DNA from 3 places in the Vibrio sp. nBUS_14 genome. Region 3 is predicted to be linked to each of the others. Evidence: predicted binding sites of a transcription regulator. Region 3 holds the regulator's gene; each other region holds the start of a gene.

Region 1 (6,770 bases), on a different replicon from region 3:
TTTTATTGGTTGGTTGTCTTTTCCAAAAAGCGTTGTTTCGGAGAATTGTTGTTTTTCAGCGTGTTGCTCTTGAGCCTCTGTTTGACCATCGAGATAGCTTTTTACTCCAAAGCCAAGGACAAAGGCTACAACCAGCGCTAGCGACCAATTCTTACTCATCTTGTCATCCTTATTGCAGGTTTTACGGTTTCAACTCCATCGGTGAGCTCACCAAGCCAAGTCATGTGATCCATGGTACACACGGGTAAAATGACATCACCTTCATAGATGTTGTTACCAGTCTTTTTTAATTGGAAACGTGCTGAGCCCATTTCCATCTCTAAACCCGTCAGCGATAGCATCAAGGTTTCAGAGGCCGCGCCTTCCCAAACCACTTTGATTTTTGTTGGGACTAGAGGTTGAGCTGTTTCATGCTCAAGGGTCATAGCAACGGTGTCTTGCTCACACAATGTTGTTGAAAGCATGCAGTAGTCATCTAAGTTGACGTCAGGAGAGTGGCTCTCTACTACCGATTTAAATTGCTCGACTACCTGTGGCCCATAAAAGCCAGCGACCAGCGCAATACCGAGCGCAGCAACCTTTAATGCTGGGTGCATGTCGTGTTCTCATTTGATTTTATAAGAACGGCGATGGTATCACACCACTCAATACGTGCTTGTATCAAAAGGCAATTTTGTGCGTATAGTAGATTTAAAAAAAGCGAAGCCAGTAGCTTCGCTTTGATTCAATTTACTGACACGTCGCTATTAAGGAAAGCACCATACATGCGAAATGCCACTCGATTGTTAGAGGTTAGTCAGTATTGCGCTCGGCGAACTTTTCTAAGCTAAGAACTAATGCGATGGCAACTAACATCATGATCACAGCCAAGGTCAGTTGAGAAGGCTGAGAGGTGACTGCTTCGAAGTTAAATGGAGACAAGTTCTCTTGAATGAGAGGCACTTGCTCACCCTTAGAGTTGATGCGCCAGCTGATGGTCTCTTTCCACGGCCAGATCTTAGGCAGCGTACCAATCATCAAACCGGTTAAGAACACAAGCGTGAAGTCGCGGAATGAACGCAATAGCCAAGACAGTACATGTGAGAAAGTTAGTAGACCGATCACGCAGCCCGCAAGGAATAGGGCAAGCACGTCAATTTGGAATTCCTTCACGGCGCCAAGCACGGGGCCGTACATACCAATTAACAGCAAAATGAAGCTGCCTGATATGCCAGGTAAGATCATCGCACAGATCGCGATCGCACCTGCAATGAGGATGTTGATACTGGTTGGCTCCATTTGCAGAGGCTTAAGCACAGTAATGCTATAAGCGAAGGCAACACCAAGCAGTAAAAATACGAATCGAATCATATCGCGTTTTTCTACTTGCTTAAGAATGTGGAAAACCGACACTAAGATAAGGCCAAAGAAGAAAGACCACAGTGGAACCGGATGCGTGACCAATAACCAAGAAATCAGTTTTGCGAATGTTGCAATACTTGTGAATACGCCCGCGAACAGTGAGATCAGGAAGAAACCATTGATGTGGTTAAACGCGGCTTTGAAGCCTTCGCGTTTCCATAAGCCAAGTACGCTAGGGTTAATTCTGCGAATGCTTTCTAGCAGGGTATCGTAGATACCAGTGATGAATGCGATGGTTCCGCCCGATACGCCAGGGACAACGTCGGCTGCGCCCATTGCCATGCCTTTGAAAAAAGTACTTAAGTAGTTCATTGTTTCATTGAGTTGAGGGTGATTTTGTGCAGTATACAAACTTTAGTGTAAAAAAAGTATGAATATGCCTTTGGCGAGGTGCTTTTATTACCTTCTTAATTGTAAGGCAATAAGTTGAAGTGAACATTTGCCTAATATTTAAAATACAACCACTTAGTGATTTATCATTAAGAGTATCGATGAGACTGGTCTCTTATCGATGTTTCGTCTTGGTTGCATTATGCAAATGCACTTTGCAATTCGCATGTGAAAATCGCGGGTTTTATGCGATGCAGGGCTTATAAAACGCTAAATTAAAGTTGGCACGCTAACTGCAAAGTGTTAATCGACCCTTCTTAAGCCGAGGGTCACCTAGCCAACTGACGTTGTTAGTGAACTTATAATTTGTTCACAAATATATAAAGCCAATCGCGATTATTGCGGTTGGCTATTTTTTTGCTTGTCATTCGGCCCTCTGTGATTTTTCCTGCTAATTCCTTTATGTCGAAGCGAAAAAAAGCCAGCCACCATCGGTGACCAGCTTCTGCTTTATTTAGAATTTCAAATCCGTTTTAGTATCCCATCAACTGCAACAAATTCTCTGCTGTGCTGATTGCTTCTTTACGGTTGGCAATATTAAGCTTTTGGTACAGGTTACGGATGTGAGTCTTGATCGTGGTACCTGCAACATCAAGTTCTTGGGCGATTTGCTCATTACTAAATCCAGAGTAGATCAGGCCAAGCACCTGCCATTTACGCTGTGTGAGTGGGCTAGTACGCACAAGCTCAGGAATGTTCGGGTGATTAACCAGATTCTCAACAAAGTCTTCATCGAAGTGAACCGAACGGCTGCGTTGGGTAGTTGAGATATCTTTCATGATTTGCTGAGCACGGTGACGTTCTAAATCGCCTAACCCAGGCTTGTTGCTCAACTTATCTAAGATATGTCCGATAGTGCCACCGTCGACCAAAAAGTTACCTACCATTCCGGTTTGATTGGTCATATGTAGAGCTTCTTCAAGCAATACACGAGCGCTGTCTTCATCGTTAATCTGTGTAAGTAATACGGCTTCAACGATCAAGTTTCTATTGGTATCAGTAATCAGGTGTGAACGCTGTGCTTCGCTTTTCAGGAAGGTCAGCGCTTCTTCCGCTTCTTCATATTGCTCAAGAATGATGTGAGATCTTACAATATTTCGCCATTGAAGCTGACAGAAGTGGTTACTCGCCGATTCCGGACGAACTGCAACACTTAACCAGTCACGAATGGCGCCTTTATCGCCTTTGACCTGCCAGAATAAGATCAATGAAAGTGATGCATTCGCTGTCCAATCCACGTGATAGGTCGATTGACGCAATAGGTGTTGGATTTGATCGATAAACTTAGATGCTTTATCTATTTCACCACGGCTGAGCGAGATACGAGCCAGCATCGAATAGCTGTGCAGATGCTTACTTGGCGAGTGGTGGCCAAGAATATCTAAGCCCTTGTAACAACACTCTTCCGCTTCATCTAATCGGTTCCAACACCAGAAGACCTGAGCTCGAACACGCAACAAGAATTCATGCAGAGGTACGTATTGCAGCTGATGTTCTTCGATCAATTTGAACGCACTGTCTTGCAGCTCAAACGCTGCTTGAACATAACCTTGAGCAATCAGGATTTCGCTCTGTTGCAAAATCGCCCACAGTGCTTGATGGTAAACCTGATATTGACGTGCAAGCTTTTCAGTCTGCTGCATCATTGGCAAGGCACGGCTTAGATTGCCCATTACGTGATTGACTTCGCCGACAACAGAAGTCGCAACAATACGGCTACGATAAACGGTCGTGTTTAACTGGCTTAGAGAAAGCTCAGCCAATTCCAATGCTTTTTCTGGTTCATTACTATTAATAGCAACTTGCGCACGTAGGGCGTTGTATTGACCTTGCTGCTGAGTATCCAGTTCGATGTTTCGAGCTTGATACTGTGTTTCGGCTTCTTCTAATAGAGTGCCTACTTGATCATAGCGGTGCTGACTCTGTGCTAGCCAAGCGCGCAGCATTGATAGCTTCGGCTCACTGTATAACTGATCCGTAGTTAGTTGTTTGATCGCCATCTCTAGCGAAGACAACTCGCCTTGGTTAAACATCGGCCAACCGTGTTCCGTTAGAATTTGGATGATCAGTTCTGGATCTTCTGCGCGTTGTGCATGTCGTAGTGCTTGATGAGGCGTTTTTTGTTTGATCCACGCTTTCGCGGCACTTCTGTGCAACTCGGCTTCTTGTTGTGGAATTCGCGCTTGGCGCTCGTGGGCAAGAAATTCACCGAATAGGTTATGGAAGCGGTACCAGTTCTTCTCGCCTTCAAGAGGGTAGATGAACAAGCCAAATCGGTTGAGTGACTCGATCATCCCCAGTGCATCTTCACGTTGGGTAAGTGCGCATACAAGCTCGTCATTGAAATGATCAAGTACTGAACACTGCATCAAGAACTGTCGGGTTTCTTTATCCAGTAGATCGAATACTTCTTCAACTAAGTAATCCCAAAGGTGGGCATGGTTAAAGTGAGAGAAAGACTCGGCCGATTGAGCCAGCGTGCGTTTTTGATGTTGAGCTTGAAGGGCAATAAGCTGAAGTGCAGAAGGCCACCCCTCAACATAAGTACAGATACTGCCAGCGGTGGTGTCATCTACACCATCAGCGACACGTTGATTGAAGAAGCGCGTCGTCTCTTCAGTATCAAAAGCCAGAGAGTCGTTGCCAATCTCAATCATCAGATCACGAACACGAAGGTTTGCAGTGCCTAGTGGTGGTGTCCCACGGCTAGTCACAACAAGCGTTAGATTGTCGGGCATGTGCTTGAGGAAAAAGCGCATCGCCTCGTGAATGTCATCGTTATTAACTAAGTGGTAGTCATCCAGCACGAGGAAACATTCCTGGTGGAATTCAGACATCTCGGCGAACACTTCGCTTAACAAAGAATGCAGTGATGAGAACTGTCGCTTTTCTGCCAGTTTTTGGGCATTAGGACAGGCATTTTGAGTCGCTTTGTTAAGTGATTGAAGTAGGTAGTTGATATAGCGAAAGGCATCATTGTCACTGTCGTCAATGCTGTACCAACCCAAATTGGGTTTATCTACCAGCCATTGTGCAGCCATAGTGGTCTTGCCATACCCCGCTGGAGAGCGGAACAGTACGAGTTTGTAGCAATCTGCATTCTGAAGCAGATCGAGAACTCTAGGTCGCAGGATTGCATTGTGTAAGCGGCCGGGACGAGTCAGTTTCGAAGGGATCCACATATCGAAGTTTTACACCTATTCCGTGGCTATGTTCTGGAATATCTCAATCTATCGTTGAGTGCACTCTAATGACATTAGCCTAATTACTTAAGTCTTTACTCATATTACGTGAAGCAAAACGTTACCGACTATTATCCTCCTCAGAAACCTTGCACTCCTGCATGTTTTTAGCGTTCTACGCCCTTTATTTGTGACTTTTCTCACCTTGCGGGGTGGTTTGTGAATGTAACTTTTCCCTTACCTACACATCTTTCTCTGCAAAAGATGAGAGGCGGAAAATATTTTCGTGATCTGAAACTCAGATTTGGCAATGACTTTAAATGAGTTAAATAAAAGTCACATCATTTGAAGTTAAGTTATCGAACGGGAGCTTGTGATCCCAGTCACTCCACGTTTTTGTTCGAAGTCAGAACATGAGAGTCAGATCACTAACCCTATGTCGGTACGCCCCCTACGCCCTCCGATCTACTCCTAGTTAGTTGTACGGGCGGGAGGATGTTTAGTTAATGGTGACCATGCACGATATATCACAGATGAATTAGAATTATTAAAAGCGAGATTTCTGAAATGAAACCAACTCAGCAAAAAACTTTCGATAAAGTGTCGTTCCAAGAAAGCGTTAAGAAACATTTATCTGCAACCTACGCAACAACGATTGAAAATGCAGATAGCCGCGCATGGTACCTAGCGATGGGGCGCGCATTAGCAGAACTCACAACATTCGACCTGTTAGAAACTGAAAACGATGAAAAAATCAAAAATGCGAAGAGTGTTAACTACCTTTCGCTAGAATTCTTGATTGGTCGTCTGACAGGTAACAACCTAATCAGCATGGGCCTGTATGAGCAAATCACTCATGCAATGGAAGAGCTAGGTCAAAACCTAACTGACCTTCTAGAAGAAGAACGCGACCCATCACTAGGTAATGGTGGCCTTGGTCGTCTTGCTGCTTGTTTCATGGATTCTTGTGCCGCTCAAGAATACCCAACAGTAGGCTACGGCCTTCACTACGAATACGGTTTGTTCAAACAGTCTTTCCAAGACGGTCGCCAACAAGAAGCACCAGACGCATGGCGCGGTGTTGAAGGTTACCCATGGGAAGTGGCTCGTCCAGAGCTAGCACAACACATTGGTTTTTACGGTCATGTAGAAGTTGAATTCGTTGACGGTAAAGAAGTTCGTGCTTGGGTTCCTGGTATGGAATTAAAAGCAATGCCTTGGGATTTACCTATCGTAGGTTACGAGTCAAACACGGTTTACCCATTACGTCTTTGGGAATGTCAGGCAATCGCACCATTCTCACTAGCAAGCTTTAACAACGGTGATTACTTCGAAGCACAACACTCGCTAATCGATGCAGGTAACATCACTAAAGTGCTTTACCCGAACGACAATCACGAGAAAGGTAAGACTCTGCGTCTAATGCAGCAGTACTTCCACTCAGCAGCGTCTGTTCGCGATATTCTACGTCGTCACGAAGCGGCGGGTTTCTGTTTAGAAGATCTGCCAAAGCAAGAAACGATTCAGCTTAACGATACGCACCCAACTATCGCTATCCCTGAATTGATGCGCATCCTGATTGATGAGAAAGGTTTAACTTGGGATCAAGCATGGGAAATCAGTGCTCATACGTTCGCATATACGAACCACACACTACTTCCTGAAGCTCTAGAGACATGGTCTGAATCATTGATCAACCGTCTTCTTCCACGTCACATGGAAATCATTTTTGAAATCAACCACCGTTTCATGCAAGAAGTTCGCAAGATGTGGCCTGGTGACGGTGAGAAGCAAGCG
Region 2 (6,770 bases), 410 kb from region 3:
TTGACTAAGTGGGCTCCAGGTCCTCAAACTCGTCAAGCTAACGAGCGTGATGTTGAAGCGACAGAAGAGAAGTTCTCTGGCTTCGTCTTTAAGATCCAAGCAAATATGGATCCAAAACACCGTGACCGTATCGCATTCATGCGTATCGTTTCGGGTACTTACAACCAAGGTATGAAGATGAATCATGTTCGTACTGGTAAGAACGTAAGTATTTCAGATGCGGTAACTTTCATGGCTGGCGACCGTGCGCGAGCTGAAAAAGCGTATGCTGGTGACATCATTGGTTTGCATAACCATGGCACAATCCAGATTGGTGATACCTTTACGCAAGGCGAAAGCTTGAAGTTCGCTGGTATTCCAAACTTCGCGCCTGAGCTATTCCGTCGTATACGTCTGCGCGATCCACTAAAGCAGAAGCAACTTCTAAAAGGTTTGGTTCAGCTTTCTGAAGAGGGCGCAGTACAAGTATTCCGTCCTATGCAGAACAACGACCTGATCGTTGGTGCGGTTGGTGTACTTCAGTTCGACGTAGTTGTAGCGCGCTTGAAAGCGGAATACAACGTTGAAGCGATTTACGAAGGCGTGAACGTTGCAACTGCACGTTGGGTTGAATGTGATGACGCTAAGAAACTAGAAGAGTTCAAACGTAAGAGCCAAGCTAACCTAGCGTTAGATGGTGGTGATAACCTGTCTTATATCGCACCGACTATGGTGAATTTGAACCTAGCTTCTGAACGTTTCCCTGACGTTCAGTTCCGAGCGACGCGCGAGCACTAATCAGTCTGCGCTCTATTCGAGTTAAACAAAAACGTCTATTGTTTTGCAATAGGCGTTTTTTTATTCGTATCATTTGAGGTTAGAGGCTTAAGATAAGTATGTTCAGTTGGATAAAGGCTTGGATTCATAAATACGATAAGTGGTGCGAAGATCTTGGCTTAACGCCTGAAAATAAGCGTAGCTGCGTGGCTTATCGCCGTGATCCTCAAGGGCAACAAACAGAGAGTAGGGAAGATGACGCCGCAATTAAGTGAATTTACGCTGTTTGACACCCATTGCCATGCGGACTTTGACACCTTTGAGCAAGGTATTGCACTTGATAAAGGTATTGAAGGTTACGTTAAAGAGGCGAAACAAGCACATGTCGAGAAGCTGCTGATTCCTTCTATTGGTCAAAGTAACTGGAAAAAACTCGCTAAGATCGCTCGATCTCACCCCAATATTTACTATGCATTAGGCTTCCACCCGTACTTTCTAGAGCGAGCGAATGAGGAGAAATTTTCGGAACTTCGCCAATTACTCTCTTCAAGAACGAGTCAATGTGTTGCGATAGGAGAGTGCGGACTCGACTTTTTTGTTGATGTAGATAGAGACAAGCAAGAGCGATTTTTCATCCAACAAATGGAACTCGCGAAGGAATTTGAACTGCCGTTAATCATCCATGAAAGGAAGTCTTACAACCGACTTATTGAGCTAATAAAGCAGCACAAATTCACTTTGGGTGGCGTGATTCACGGCTTTTCTGGGAGTGAGCAGCAAGCTTTGGCATGGATCAAGCTCGGTTTCTATATTGGGGTCGGTGGAACGATAACTTACCCAAGAGCGCAAAAAACGCGCACAACCATCGCTAAATTGCCCCTTGAATGCTTGGTGTTGGAAACGGATGCTCCCGACATGCCTGTGTTCGGGAACCAAGGAAATGTTAATCATTCCAAATATTTAGTTACGATATTAAATGAACTTATTCTGCTTAGAAATGAGACAAAGCAATCGGTTGCAGCGCAAATATGGCAAAATAGCCATCGTGCATTCAGTATATGTGAATAAAATCGAAGGTTTTTGTTTATCGTTTGCGTAAATTGCATTGAGCTTGTGATTTGGCTCACATTTGCGTGTGAATGGTACATGAATCTTGTACGAAAGTGTGAGGATGGCATTACTTTATTAGTGGTCGCATGAGTATAATTGCCTCCGCTTTATAGCCCCATTTTGTATCACGCCAATAAATAACTAATAAGGAAGTCATAAACTATGAGCCTGTTTATGAGCCTCGTCGGAATGGTTGCACTGATTGCAATCGCAGTACTACTATCTGACAACCGCAAAGCTATTAATCTAAGAACAGTGGGTGGCGCTTTCGCTATCCAATTCGCACTTGGTGCATTCGTACTTTACATCCCTTGGGGTCGTGATCTACTTGCAGGTTTCTCTGCTGGTGTAGCAAAAGTGATCGACTACGGTAAAGACGGTACTGGTTTCCTATTCGGCAGCCTAGTTAACTTCTCAGTTGACGGTATCGGTTTCATCTTTGCTTTCCAAGTACTACCAACTCTGATTTTCTTCTCTGCACTTATCTCTGTACTTTACTACATTGGTGTAATGCAAATTGTAATCAAAGTTCTTGGTGGTGGTCTTCAGAAAGCTCTAGGTACTTCTCGCGCCGAGTCTATGTCTGCAGCAGCAAACATTTTCGTTGGTCAAACAGAAGCACCTCTAGTTGTTCGTCCTTTTGTTCCTAAAATGACTAACTCTGAACTATTCGCAGTAATGTGTGGTGGTTTGGCTTCTGTAGCTGGTGGTGTACTAGCAGGTTACGCATCTATGGGTGTACCTCTAGAGTACCTAGTTGCAGCGTCATTCATGGCAGCACCAGGTGGTCTACTATTCGCTAAAATCATCAAGCCTGAAACAGATACGCCAGACGATAACATCGCTGACGAAATGGACGGTGGCGATGACAAACCAGCTAACGTTATCGACGCAGCAGCAGGTGGCGCATCAGTTGGTCTACAACTAGCTCTTAACGTTGGTGCAATGCTACTAGCATTCATCGGTCTAATTGCTCTAATCAACGGTATCCTTGGTGGCATCGGTGGTTGGTTCGGTATGGAACACCTAACTCTAGAACTTCTTCTAGGTTGGATCTTCGCACCGCTAGCATTCATCATTGGTGTTCCATGGGAAGAAGCAACTATCGCTGGTTCTTTCATTGGTCAGAAGACAGTTGTTAACGAATTCGTTGCATACCTAAACTTCGTACCATACATCGGTGAGAACGCTCAAATCGTTGAAGCGACTGGCCAAGTAATGTCTGTTAAGACTCAAGCAATTATCTCGTTCGCTCTATGTGGTTTCGCAAACCTTTCTTCAATTGCGATTCTTCTAGGTGGTCTAGGTGGTATTGCACCAGGCCGTCGCCAAGACATCGCTCGTATGGGTGTTAAAGCGGTTATTGCTGGTACTCTATCTAACCTGATGGCAGCAACAATTGCTGGCTTCTTCCTGTCTTTCTAATCAGTTAGAAATCGATATATAGACGCCATAATAATATCGCCCCGTAGCAAGAAATTGCTGCGGGGCTTTTTTGTTTTTAGGCCCCGTGATTTTTGCAATAGCATGAATATATGCTCGGAGTTGAAAATGGGTCTAGAATTTTTTTTGAGATACAAACCGTTTGCGTTCTAAGGAGCACTACAATTTATTGATGGATACCTATAATGTATAAGCTTAAGGGATAGGACGTCTCTTGTTGGCAAGAAAGTAACCGCTTGGATTTATCTAAAGGTTATTCTTCTGGGATTAAGCCAAACTTAGCGATACGCTATAGATGTTAGACACAACATGACTGATTTGTTGTGCCATAGACCAAACTGGTACTGTGCGGTGACAAGGATTGCAATTGGTAGCGAAAGTTATCAAGTCTTCAGGGAACCAAGTCCGTTCATTTGTGGCTACTGAGCATTACTAAATATCCATCTATACCGGATGGAAGGCGAAGTAGTTAACTATTTGAATATATTGATCGGAGATAGAAATGAGCGATTTAAAAGCAGCAGCTCTACGTGCACTTAAACTTATGGACCTAACGACGCTAAATGACGACGATACTACTGAGAAAGTAGTGGCGCTTTGTCATGACGCGAAGACGGCAGTTGGCAACACCGCTGCAATCTGTATTTACCCTCGCTTTATCCCAGTCGCTAAGAAAGCGTTGCGTGAGCAAGGTACTCCAGAAGTACGCATTGCGACTGTAACTAACTTCCCTCATGGTAATGACGACATCGAAATTGCTGTTGCAGAAACAAAAGCAGCGGTAGCGTACGGCGCAGACGAAGTTGACGTAGTATTCCCATACCGTGCTCTTATTGCTGGCAACGAAGAAGTTGGCTTTGAGCTAGTTAAACAATGTAAAGCAGCTTGTGGTGACATCACGCTTAAAGTGATCATCGAAACTGGTGAGCTTAAAGAAGAAGCACTGATCAAGAAAGCTTCTCAAATCTGTATCGAAGCGGGTGCAAATTTCATCAAGACTTCAACAGGTAAAGTGCCAGTAAACGCAACTCCTGAGTTCGCGCGCATGATGCTTGAAGTTATTCGTGACATGGGCGTTGCTAAAACAGTTGGTTTCAAACCAGCTGGTGGCGTTCGTACAGCTGAAGATGCTCAAGCTTACCTAGCAATGGCTGATGAGCTATTAGGCGCTGAGTGGGCAGACAACATGCACTACCGTTTTGGTGCCTCAAGCCTACTGACTAACCTTCTTAATACATTAGAAGTAACAGACCAAACTGCTGATCCAGCAGCATACTAATTTACCCATTCGGGTATATAAAAATTAAGTCTGTTTGATGGAGTGGCGTTAAGTCACTCCATATTACCTCTTTATCCTACAACCATACTCGCTCAGAGTTTGGGAGGCACTAATGTATCTACCTCAAGAAATTATTCGCAGAAAACGTGATAACGAAGTACTGACCACAGAAGAAATTAACTTCTTCATCCAAGGTGTCGCTAAAAACACGGTTTCTGAAGGCCAAATTGCTGCATTCGCAATGGCTATCTTTTTTAATGAAATGACGATGCCAGAACGTATAGCACTAACATGTGCAATGCGCGATTCAGGCATGGTGATTGACTGGAGCCATATGAACTTTGATGGCCCAATCGTTGATAAACACTCTACTGGTGGTGTTGGCGACGTAACCTCTTTGATGCTTGGCCCTATGGTGGCAGCATGTGGCGGTTTCGTTCCAATGATCTCTGGTCGTGGTTTAGGTCACACTGGCGGTACGCTAGACAAGTTAGAATCTATCCCTGGTTACAACATTACACCTACCAACGATGTGTTTGGTGCAGTAACCAAAGAAGCTGGCGTGGCGATTATTGGCCAAACGGGCGACCTAGCACCGGCTGACAAGCGTGTTTACGCGACTCGTGATATCACAGCAACAGTAGATAACATCTCGCTAATCACAGCTTCAATCCTATCTAAGAAATTGGCTGCTGGCCTTGATTCTCTAGTGATGGACGTAAAAGTCGGTTCAGGCGCATTCATGCCAACGTATGAAGCTTCTGAAGAACTTGCGAAATCTATCGTTGCAGTAGCAAACGGTGCTGGCACTAAAACAACAGCAATCCTAACCGACATGAACCAAGTTCTAGCTTCTTCAGCGGGTAACGCAGTCGAAGTACGTGAAGCGGTTCAATTCCTAACTGGCGAATACCGCAACCCACGTTTGTTGGAAATTACGCTAGCGTCGTGTGCGGAAATGTTGGTGCTGGGTAACCTAGCAAAAGATTCAGATGAAGCGCGTGAAAAACTGATGGCAGTACTGGATAACGGTAAAGCAGCAGAGTGCTTCGGTAAGATGGTAGCGGGCCTTGGTGGTCCAGCAGATTTCGTAACGAACTACGACAACTACCTAGAAAAAGCAGAAATTGTTAAACCAGTGTACGCACTCGAAAGCGGTGTAGTATCTGCGATGGATACGCGTGCCATTGGTATGGCTGTCGTTGGTATGGGCGGTGGTCGCCGCGTAGCAACAGACAGCATTGATTACGCAGTCGGTTTTGATAGCTTCATTCGCCTTGGCGAAGTAGCAAGTGACGATAAACCATTAGCAATGATTCATGCTCGCAATGAACAACAGTGGCAAGAAGCTGCGACGGCATTACAAAATGCAATCACTGTGGGCGGAGAATATACAGCAACGCCAGACGTTTACCGTCAGATTCGTTCTGAAGACGTGTAAATAACAGATATCGGTATACCTCGTGTATACCGATAAACAGAGTTCTGGTGCAAAGAGCAATAAGTTGGTGAAGAAAATGAAAAGAGCATTTATTTTAGTTTTAGATTCATTCGGTATCGGTGAAACAGCGGATGCTGACACATTCGGCGATGTAGGTTCGGATACAATGGGTCACATTGCAGACCATTGTGATCAAGGTCTTGCAGATAACGCGGATCGTAAAGGTCCACTAACGCTGCCAAACCTGTCTAAGCTAGGCTTAGCAATGGCTCACAAAGAGTCTACAGGTCGTTTTGCTCCTGGTATGGATGCAGACGCTGAGATCATTGGCGCTTACGGTCACGCTGCTGAGCTGTCTTCTGGTAAAGACACGCCATCAGGTCACTGGGAAATCGCAGGTGTTCCTGTACTGTTTGACTGGGGCTACTTCACCGACAAAGAGAACAGCTTTCCAAAAGAACTGACTGACCGAATCCTTGAGCGTGCTGGTGTATCTGACTTCTTAGGTAACTGCCACTCATCGGGTACAGAAATCTTAGATAACCTAGGTGAAGAACACATGAAGACTGGCCTGCCAATCTTCTACACTTCTGCAGACTCTGTTTTCCAGATCGCATGTCATGAAGAGACATTCGGCCTACAAAATCTATTAGACCTTTGTCAGATTGCTCGTGAAGAGCTAGCTGACTACAACATTGGTCGTGTTATCGCTCGTCCGTTTATTGGTGCTGGTAAAGGTCA
Region 3 (6,770 bases):
CTGTTAACCAACCGAATTACTCATTCTGAATACAGCTTTGCTAAGCAAGACGTGACTGAACCTGGTGATGAAGGCTACCTAATGGTTGGCTTCGACACTGAAACGGAAGAAGTCGCTGGCACGACAGGCATCGAAGCCTCAATTGGCTGGGATGTTCCGTTTTACTCTTACCACATCAGCAAAGTGGTTCACTCATCGCAAAAGCTTGGCGTGAATAACGTCGTGAAGTTACTGACTTTCGGTAATAACTACACAGGATGCAGTGAGATCTGCACACTGTTCTTGCGCCCAGCTTTCCGTGGTGGATTGAATGGTCGTTTGATGTCGAAGTGTCGCTTCCTGATCATGTCTGAGCACCCAGAGCGTTTCTCGAAAACGATTTTTGCTGAGATGCGTGGTGTATCGGATGCGGAAGGTAACTCACCTTTCTGGCAATGGCTGCAAGAGCACTTCTTCTCAATTGATTTCACGCTTGCAGATTACCTAACCGGTATCGGTAAGAAAGGCTTTATTGCTGACCTAATGCCGAAGCTGCCTATCTACGTGAACCTACTGAGCAAAGAGGCTCAGGCGGTGATTGGAGAGGTACATGATAATACACGCCCAGCACTTAAGTTGTTGGAACGTGAAGGTTTCACTAACCGCGGTTATGTCGACATCTTTGATGCAGGCCCAACGGTTGAGTGTGATTTAAGAAACATTGAATCAGTGCGTCATGCGATTCGAGCTCAGGTGAAAATTGCAGAGCACTCCAGCTCTAAAGACTTCCTAATTGGTAATACCTCGTTTGAGAACTTCCGCGCAGTAGCCGCGAAAGGCGCGTATGACCAAGCAAGCGACACAGTGATTTTATCATCTGAAGTAGCAAGCGCTCTTGAAGTAAAAGAAGGCGAATTCGTTCGCATGTTGGCTCAATAAGAGCGGCGATTATCTGTCGAAGATTTTAAGGATAGAAGTATGACTCAGTGGATAGCAGGACAGTGGGTGGCAGGTCAAGGCGATGCCATGACATCAGTAAGTCCATACAATAATGAAGTCGTGTGGCAAGGCGATAGTGCAACACCAGCGCAGGTTGAATCTGCAGTAACAGCGGCTCGTGACGCGTTCTTAGTTTGGAAAAAACTGAGCTTTGCTGAGCGTGAAGCGGTCGTGTTGAACTTTGCTGAGAAGGTAAAAGAGAACAGCGAAGAGATTGCACAGATTATTGCAAAAGAGACGGGTAAACCGATTTGGGAAACTCGCACTGAAGCGGGCGCAATGGCGGGTAAGATCGCTATCTCTATTCGTGCTTACCACGAACGTACGGGCGAAGCTTCGCGTGAAGCGGCAGGTAACCAAATCGTATTGCGCCATCGTCCATTAGGTGTAATGGCGGTATTTGGCCCTTATAACTTCCCTGGTCACCTACCAAACGGTCATATTGTTCCAGCTCTATTATCGGGTAATACCGTGGTATTTAAGCCGTCAGAGCAGACACCTTGGACGGGTGAGTTTGCGATGAAGCTATGGCAAGAAGCTGGCCTTCCTGCTGGTGTGATCAATCTAGTGCAAGGCGCGAAAGAGACAGGTATTGCACTAGCCGATGCTAAAGGTCTTGATGGCGTGCTATTCACGGGTAGTGCTAATACCGGTCATATCCTTCACCGTCAATTCGCAGGTCAACCGGGCAAGATGCTGGCGCTAGAGATGGGTGGCAACAACCCGATGGTGATCAGTGACCAGTTTGGTGATGCTGACGCGACGGTTTATACCATCATTCAATCGGCTTTCATCAGTGCGGGTCAACGTTGTACATGTGCTCGTCGTTTGTATGTTCCTGTTGGCGAGAAGGGCGATCAATTGCTCGATAAGCTCGTTGCGGCTACCTTGAAGATTCGTGTTGAGCAGCCATTCGCTGAGCCCGCACCCTTCATGGGCCCACAAATCTCTGAAGCGGCAGCTAAGTTCATTCTGGACGCGCAAGCTAATCTGCAATCACTAGGTGGTGTAAGCCTAGTCGAAGCAAAAGCGGGCGAAGCGGCGTTTGTTTCTCCGGGTATTATCGATGCAACCAACATTGCTGAGTTGCCAGATGAAGAGTACTTCGGCCCATTGCTGCAAGTGGTTCGTTATCAATCGCTAGAGCAAGCGGTTGAATTGGCTAATGACACGCGCTTTGGTTTGTCTGCCGGTTTAGTATCAACAGACGATTCAGAGTGGGAATACTTCGTTGATCATATCCGTGCGGGTATTGTTAATCGTAATCGCCAGCTAACAGGCGCAAGTGGTGATGCACCATTTGGCGGCCCGGGTGCTTCAGGCAACCTACGCCCAAGTGCTTACTACGCGGCGGACTACTGTGCTTACCCAATGGCGTCAATGGAAGGTGGTGAAACTCAACTGCCAGCTACGTTTAGCCCTGGTATTGAGCTGTAGTTTTGGCTTTTAAGCTATAACTTGATGAATCACAAGCTTATGAGCTCTAGGTTCATGAATAACAGATTCATTGGTTAATTGTGTAATAAGGAAGCGGTGTTATCGCTTCCTCTTTTCACCCACGTCCGACACCTCGATTGGGCGGTAGATAATAATAGAACAAGTATGTCACAGGCTGATGGCTGCTGACTCTATGTCCAGCCTCTTCCTTTCTAATCCAAATTACTAGCTTGCTAGAACCTCTAACAAGGAGTCACCATGACGCCCGATCTACTCTTTAAATCACTATGGGACGATTATATTCACAGGCTGTGTCCATCGGCTGAGAAAGTGCATCACTTGCTGAAAGAAGACGAAGCTCTGATTAATGATCACATTGCACTGCGTACTTTCAATGTTGCACCGCTAGGTATTGAAACATTGGCTAAACCTTTCTTTGAGTTAGGTTACAAGGCGTGTGGCGATTACTTATTTGAGAGCAAGAAGCTAGTGGCTAAGCACTACGAGCACCCAGATCCAAACCAACCAAAAGTGTTCATTAGTGAGTTGAAAGTAGAAGAGTGTTCAAGTGATCTGCAACAGATTGTTGCTAAGTTGGTTGAGCAAGTTGACGCAAGTAAGCTTCAAGGCCATGAATTCTTGTTTGGTGGTCGTCTTTGGGATTTGAATTTCGCAGATTTCCAAGTGCTAGCAAAAGAGAGTGAATACGCTTCTTGGCTCGCAGCTCATGGTTACGGTGCAAACCACTTTACGGTGAGTGTTAATCAACTCGACGCTTTTGATGAAGTGCAGTCAGTGAATGATTACCTGAGCGAGTCAGGCTTCACGGTCAATGCGTCTGGTGGTGAGGTTAAAGGCTCTCCAGAGGTCTTATTAGAGCAATCATCAACAATGGCAGACAAAGTCCCAGTTTCATTTGTTGAAGGCAATGAGATGATTCCCGGTGGTTTCTATGAGTTCGCTAAGCGTTATGCGATGGCCAATGGTGAGCTTTATACAGGATTCGTTGCAGCATCAGCGGATAAGATCTTCGAAAGCACCAACGGTTAAAGAAAGATACGAGCATGTGCTTTGCCCTAGAGATACGGTTACGCTTCGCTTCGAAAGTGTTTGCGCTTGGAAGCAGTAACTGTCCCATTCGTATCTTGTATCTTGTATCTTGTATCTTGTATCTGCTCTCTAGACCTTGGAAAACAAAAAAGCCACCAAATTTGCATTTGGTGGCTTTCAAATTTTTGGCTCAGCTAATCGAGATTAACGAGTGCCGTATACCACGATAGTCTTACCGTGTGCAGAAATTAGGTTCTGCTCTTCAAGCATTTTCAAGATACGTCCTACTGTCTCACGAGAACAACCAACGATCTGGCCAATCTCTTGACGAGTGATCTTGATTTGCATGCCGTCAGGGTGAGTCATTGCATCTGGCTGTTTCGCTAGGTTAAGTAGCGTTTGAGCGATACGACCTGTTACGTCAAGGAACGCTAAGTCACCAACTTTTTGGCTAGTTACTTGTAGACGGTTTGCCATTTGCGCTGAAAGGCGCATTAGGATATCTGGGTTCACTTGAATAAGTTGACGGAATTTCTTGAACGAAATTTCAGCTACTTCACAAGGAGATTTTGCACGAACCCATGCAGTACGCTCTTGGTCTTCTTCGAAAAGTCCAAGTTCACCGATGAAGTCGCCTTGGTTTAGGTAAGAAAGAATCATTTCCTTACCTTCTTCGTCTTTAATAAGAACAGCCACAGAACCTTTAACGATGTAGTACAAGGTTTCTGCCTTTTCACCAGCATGAATCAAAGTACTTTTTGAAGGGTACTTATGAATATGACAGTGTGAAAGGAACCACTCTAATGTTGGATCGGTTTGAGGTTTACCTAGAACCATAATATCTCACTTCCTCTGCAGGGTATGCTTGCCGCTTTCCGTATTTTAGCTAAGCCTGAATTGACTCAGTTAGGATAAGAGCACTCGTTGAGTGCTGCAAGCTATCTTGTGTCTCGTTTAAGAATAGTATCCTTTTTCAGGTACTATTTCTTGATTTTAATCGTGGCCAAGCTACGATTTTTTACGCAAAATTGTGCACATGATCACGGTATGAAAAGTAATCAACCAGAATGTCGTTTTGTTAACCTATTTTTCCGGTTTCGATGAGTTGTTGCAAGATTGGCCTTACAATGAGCTCCATAGCAAAACTCATTTTGCCTCCTGGCACTACAAGCGTGTTATGACGTGACATAAATGAGCCATCAATCATAGCCAAAAGATAAGGGAAATCGACGTTTTTGATACCGCGCAAACGTATAACCACGAAGCTTTCGTCTAAACTTGGAATCCCTTTGGCGTTCAGTGGATTCGATGTATCTACGGTTGGAACACGCTGAAAGTTGATATGAGTGCGCGAAAACTGCGGGGTAATGTAGTTAAGGTAATCATCCATTGAGCGAACAATCGAGTCCATCACCGCTTCGCGAGAGTGCCCACGATCGCGTGTGTCACGAACGAATTTCTGGATCCACTCCAAGTTTACGATAGGTACCATGCCGATCAACAGGTCGACGTATTGCGAGACGTTAATGTCTCCATCGACTACACCACCATGAAGGCCTTCATAGAACATCACATCCGAGTTTTCAGGGATCTCTTGCCATGGCGTAAAGGTGCCAGGCATTTGGTTGTAAGGAACGGCTTCATCGAAGGTATGTAGATAACTGCGGACTTTGCCCGTGCCTTCATTACCGTATTGACGGAAGAACTCTTCTAATGCGCCAAAATCGTTAGCTTGTGGACCAAAGTAGCTGATGTGCTTACCTTGTTCGCGTGCCTTACGGATCTCGACATCCATCTCTGGTCGAGTGAAGCGATGGAAACTATCCCCTTCAACCCAAGCTGCCTTCACGTCCATCATATTGAACATTTTACGGAAGGCTTCTGAGGTAGTGGTGGTGCCGGCTCCAGATGAACCCGTCACTGCAATAATTGGATGTTTAGCGGACATGACAACCCTTGTCTTTTGAGTAACTTACTTGTTAGCAATCGTTTACCACTATAACACGGCTCCTGTATGAGCGCAGCTTAGAAGCATTTTGTGACTTGAATATCAACGGTTTCATGGAGCTCAGAAAACACGATGCTGACTTCCTTTGAGGCTAATTGATGTTTCACTTGGTCAATCTTGTTTTGCAGTGAAACCTCTACGTCACCGTAGTCTGTGCCTTCACGCAGCACGAATTCTTTAATGAGGTTTTCCAGCGTTTCTGGTGCGATGTCTTGCCATGGGATGATCATAAATACTTCTCTCTTTTATGTTCATGGATATGTTCATTAATAGGTTTATTGATGTGTTGATCAGTGTGTCTACCACTCAGCCCTTAACAAAGGCTTCGCCATTATGCCGAATCTTGAATACTTTCATAGTAGGCGGGTAATGCTTCTTCTAACCAAAACCTTGGTTTGAGCGTGCTACCAGTAATGAACCCCACATGGCCGCCTTTTTGAAACAGACGATAATCGATATTGTCCGGTAGAACGAATTTTGGAATTACATCATCGGTCATGAAAGGATCGTCTTTCGCATGAATGATCTGTGTGGGCAGTTTAATCCGATTCAATTTAGGCAATGCAGAACATTGGGCATAGTAGTCCTGAGCATTCTTGAACCCGTGCAGAGGCGCAGTAATCCGTTCATCAAACTCATACAGCTTGTCTATCTTCTTAATGGTTTCGGCGGTGATACCGAGCTTTTCTTGCAGCAGCTTAATCTTTTTCAAGGCATTAGATTTGAGAGAGTTGAGCAGGTACTTTTTATAGAGCTTAGAGAAACCTCGCTCAATACGACTAGAGCAACAAGCCAGATCAAAAGGTGCAGAGACAATCGTCGCCGCCGACAGCAATGGGTCGTCCGCGTACTCAGCCAAATAGTTCGCCAGCATGTTACCGCCCAAAGAGATACCAACCGCTACCTTAGGGTTATTGGGGAACTGGGCGTGTAGATGTCTTAGGAAAAAGCGCGCATCTTCGACTTCACCTGAATGGTAAGCGCGAGCCAAGCGATTGGGCTTTCCGCTGCAGCCTCTGAAGTGCATCATCACTGATAGCCAGCCATCTTTAGCAAAGGCATTCATCAGTCCGTTGGCATAAGGGCTTTCAAAGCTTCCCTCTAAGCCATGGAATAGAACGAATATCGGCTTGTTACTTCGAACCTCATTACTTGGGGTGTCACCCTCTAGCGTTTCGCTCCAAGCAAGATCGAGAAAGTCACCGTCGGGTGTTTCTAAGGTTTGCCATTGAGGGTCAAACAATGCCTGCTTTCTAATAAACCGTGGCACTAAGGTTTGTAAGTGCGGATTCGATAA

The links. Region 3 encodes CRP, which controls carbon source genes, mostly activating them, when cyclic AMP is high. Its sites were predicted from a motif close to TGTGANNNNNNTCACA; they were not measured.
Region 1: a site for CRP is predicted at 5,346-5,361, ahead of ACMAZD_RS19675 (glycogen/starch/alpha-glucan phosphorylase). Genes of this name have one in related genera too.
Region 2: a site for CRP is predicted at 1,869-1,884, ahead of ACMAZD_RS14010 (NupC/NupG family nucleoside CNT transporter). Genes of this name have one in related genera too.

Annotation. Positions count from the first base shown of each region.
Region 1 covers NZ_CP179207.1:458,820-465,589, forward strand. Annotated here, with positions in the region: gene ACMAZD_RS19655 (SCO family protein) at 1-159, opposite strand, end outside; gene ACMAZD_RS19660 (hypothetical protein) at 156-596, opposite strand; gene ACMAZD_RS19665 (DUF368 domain-containing protein) at 793-1,713, opposite strand; gene malT (HTH-type transcriptional regulator MalT) at 2,265-4,973, opposite strand; gene ACMAZD_RS19675 (glycogen/starch/alpha-glucan phosphorylase) at 5,541-6,770, shown strand, end outside.
Region 2 covers NZ_CP179206.1:2,978,597-2,985,366, reverse strand. Annotated here, with positions in the region: gene prfC (peptide chain release factor 3) at 1-777, shown strand, start outside; gene ACMAZD_RS14020 (DUF5363 family protein) at 876-1,031, shown strand; gene ACMAZD_RS14015 (TatD family hydrolase) at 1,012-1,824, shown strand; gene ACMAZD_RS14010 (NupC/NupG family nucleoside CNT transporter) at 2,029-3,291, shown strand; gene deoC (deoxyribose-phosphate aldolase) at 3,812-4,588, shown strand; gene deoA (thymidine phosphorylase) at 4,701-6,029, shown strand; gene ACMAZD_RS13995 (phosphopentomutase) at 6,106-6,770, shown strand, end outside.
Region 3 covers NZ_CP179206.1:3,385,788-3,392,557, reverse strand. Annotated here, with positions in the region: gene astA (arginine N-succinyltransferase) at 1-918, shown strand, start outside; gene astD (succinylglutamate-semialdehyde dehydrogenase) at 958-2,415, shown strand; gene ACMAZD_RS16035 (DUF1338 domain-containing protein) at 2,674-3,465, shown strand; gene crp (cAMP-activated global transcriptional regulator CRP) at 3,670-4,302, opposite strand; gene ACMAZD_RS16025 (phosphoribulokinase) at 4,544-5,413, opposite strand; gene ACMAZD_RS16020 (YheU family protein) at 5,491-5,703, opposite strand; gene ACMAZD_RS16015 (hydrolase) at 5,805-6,770, opposite strand, start outside.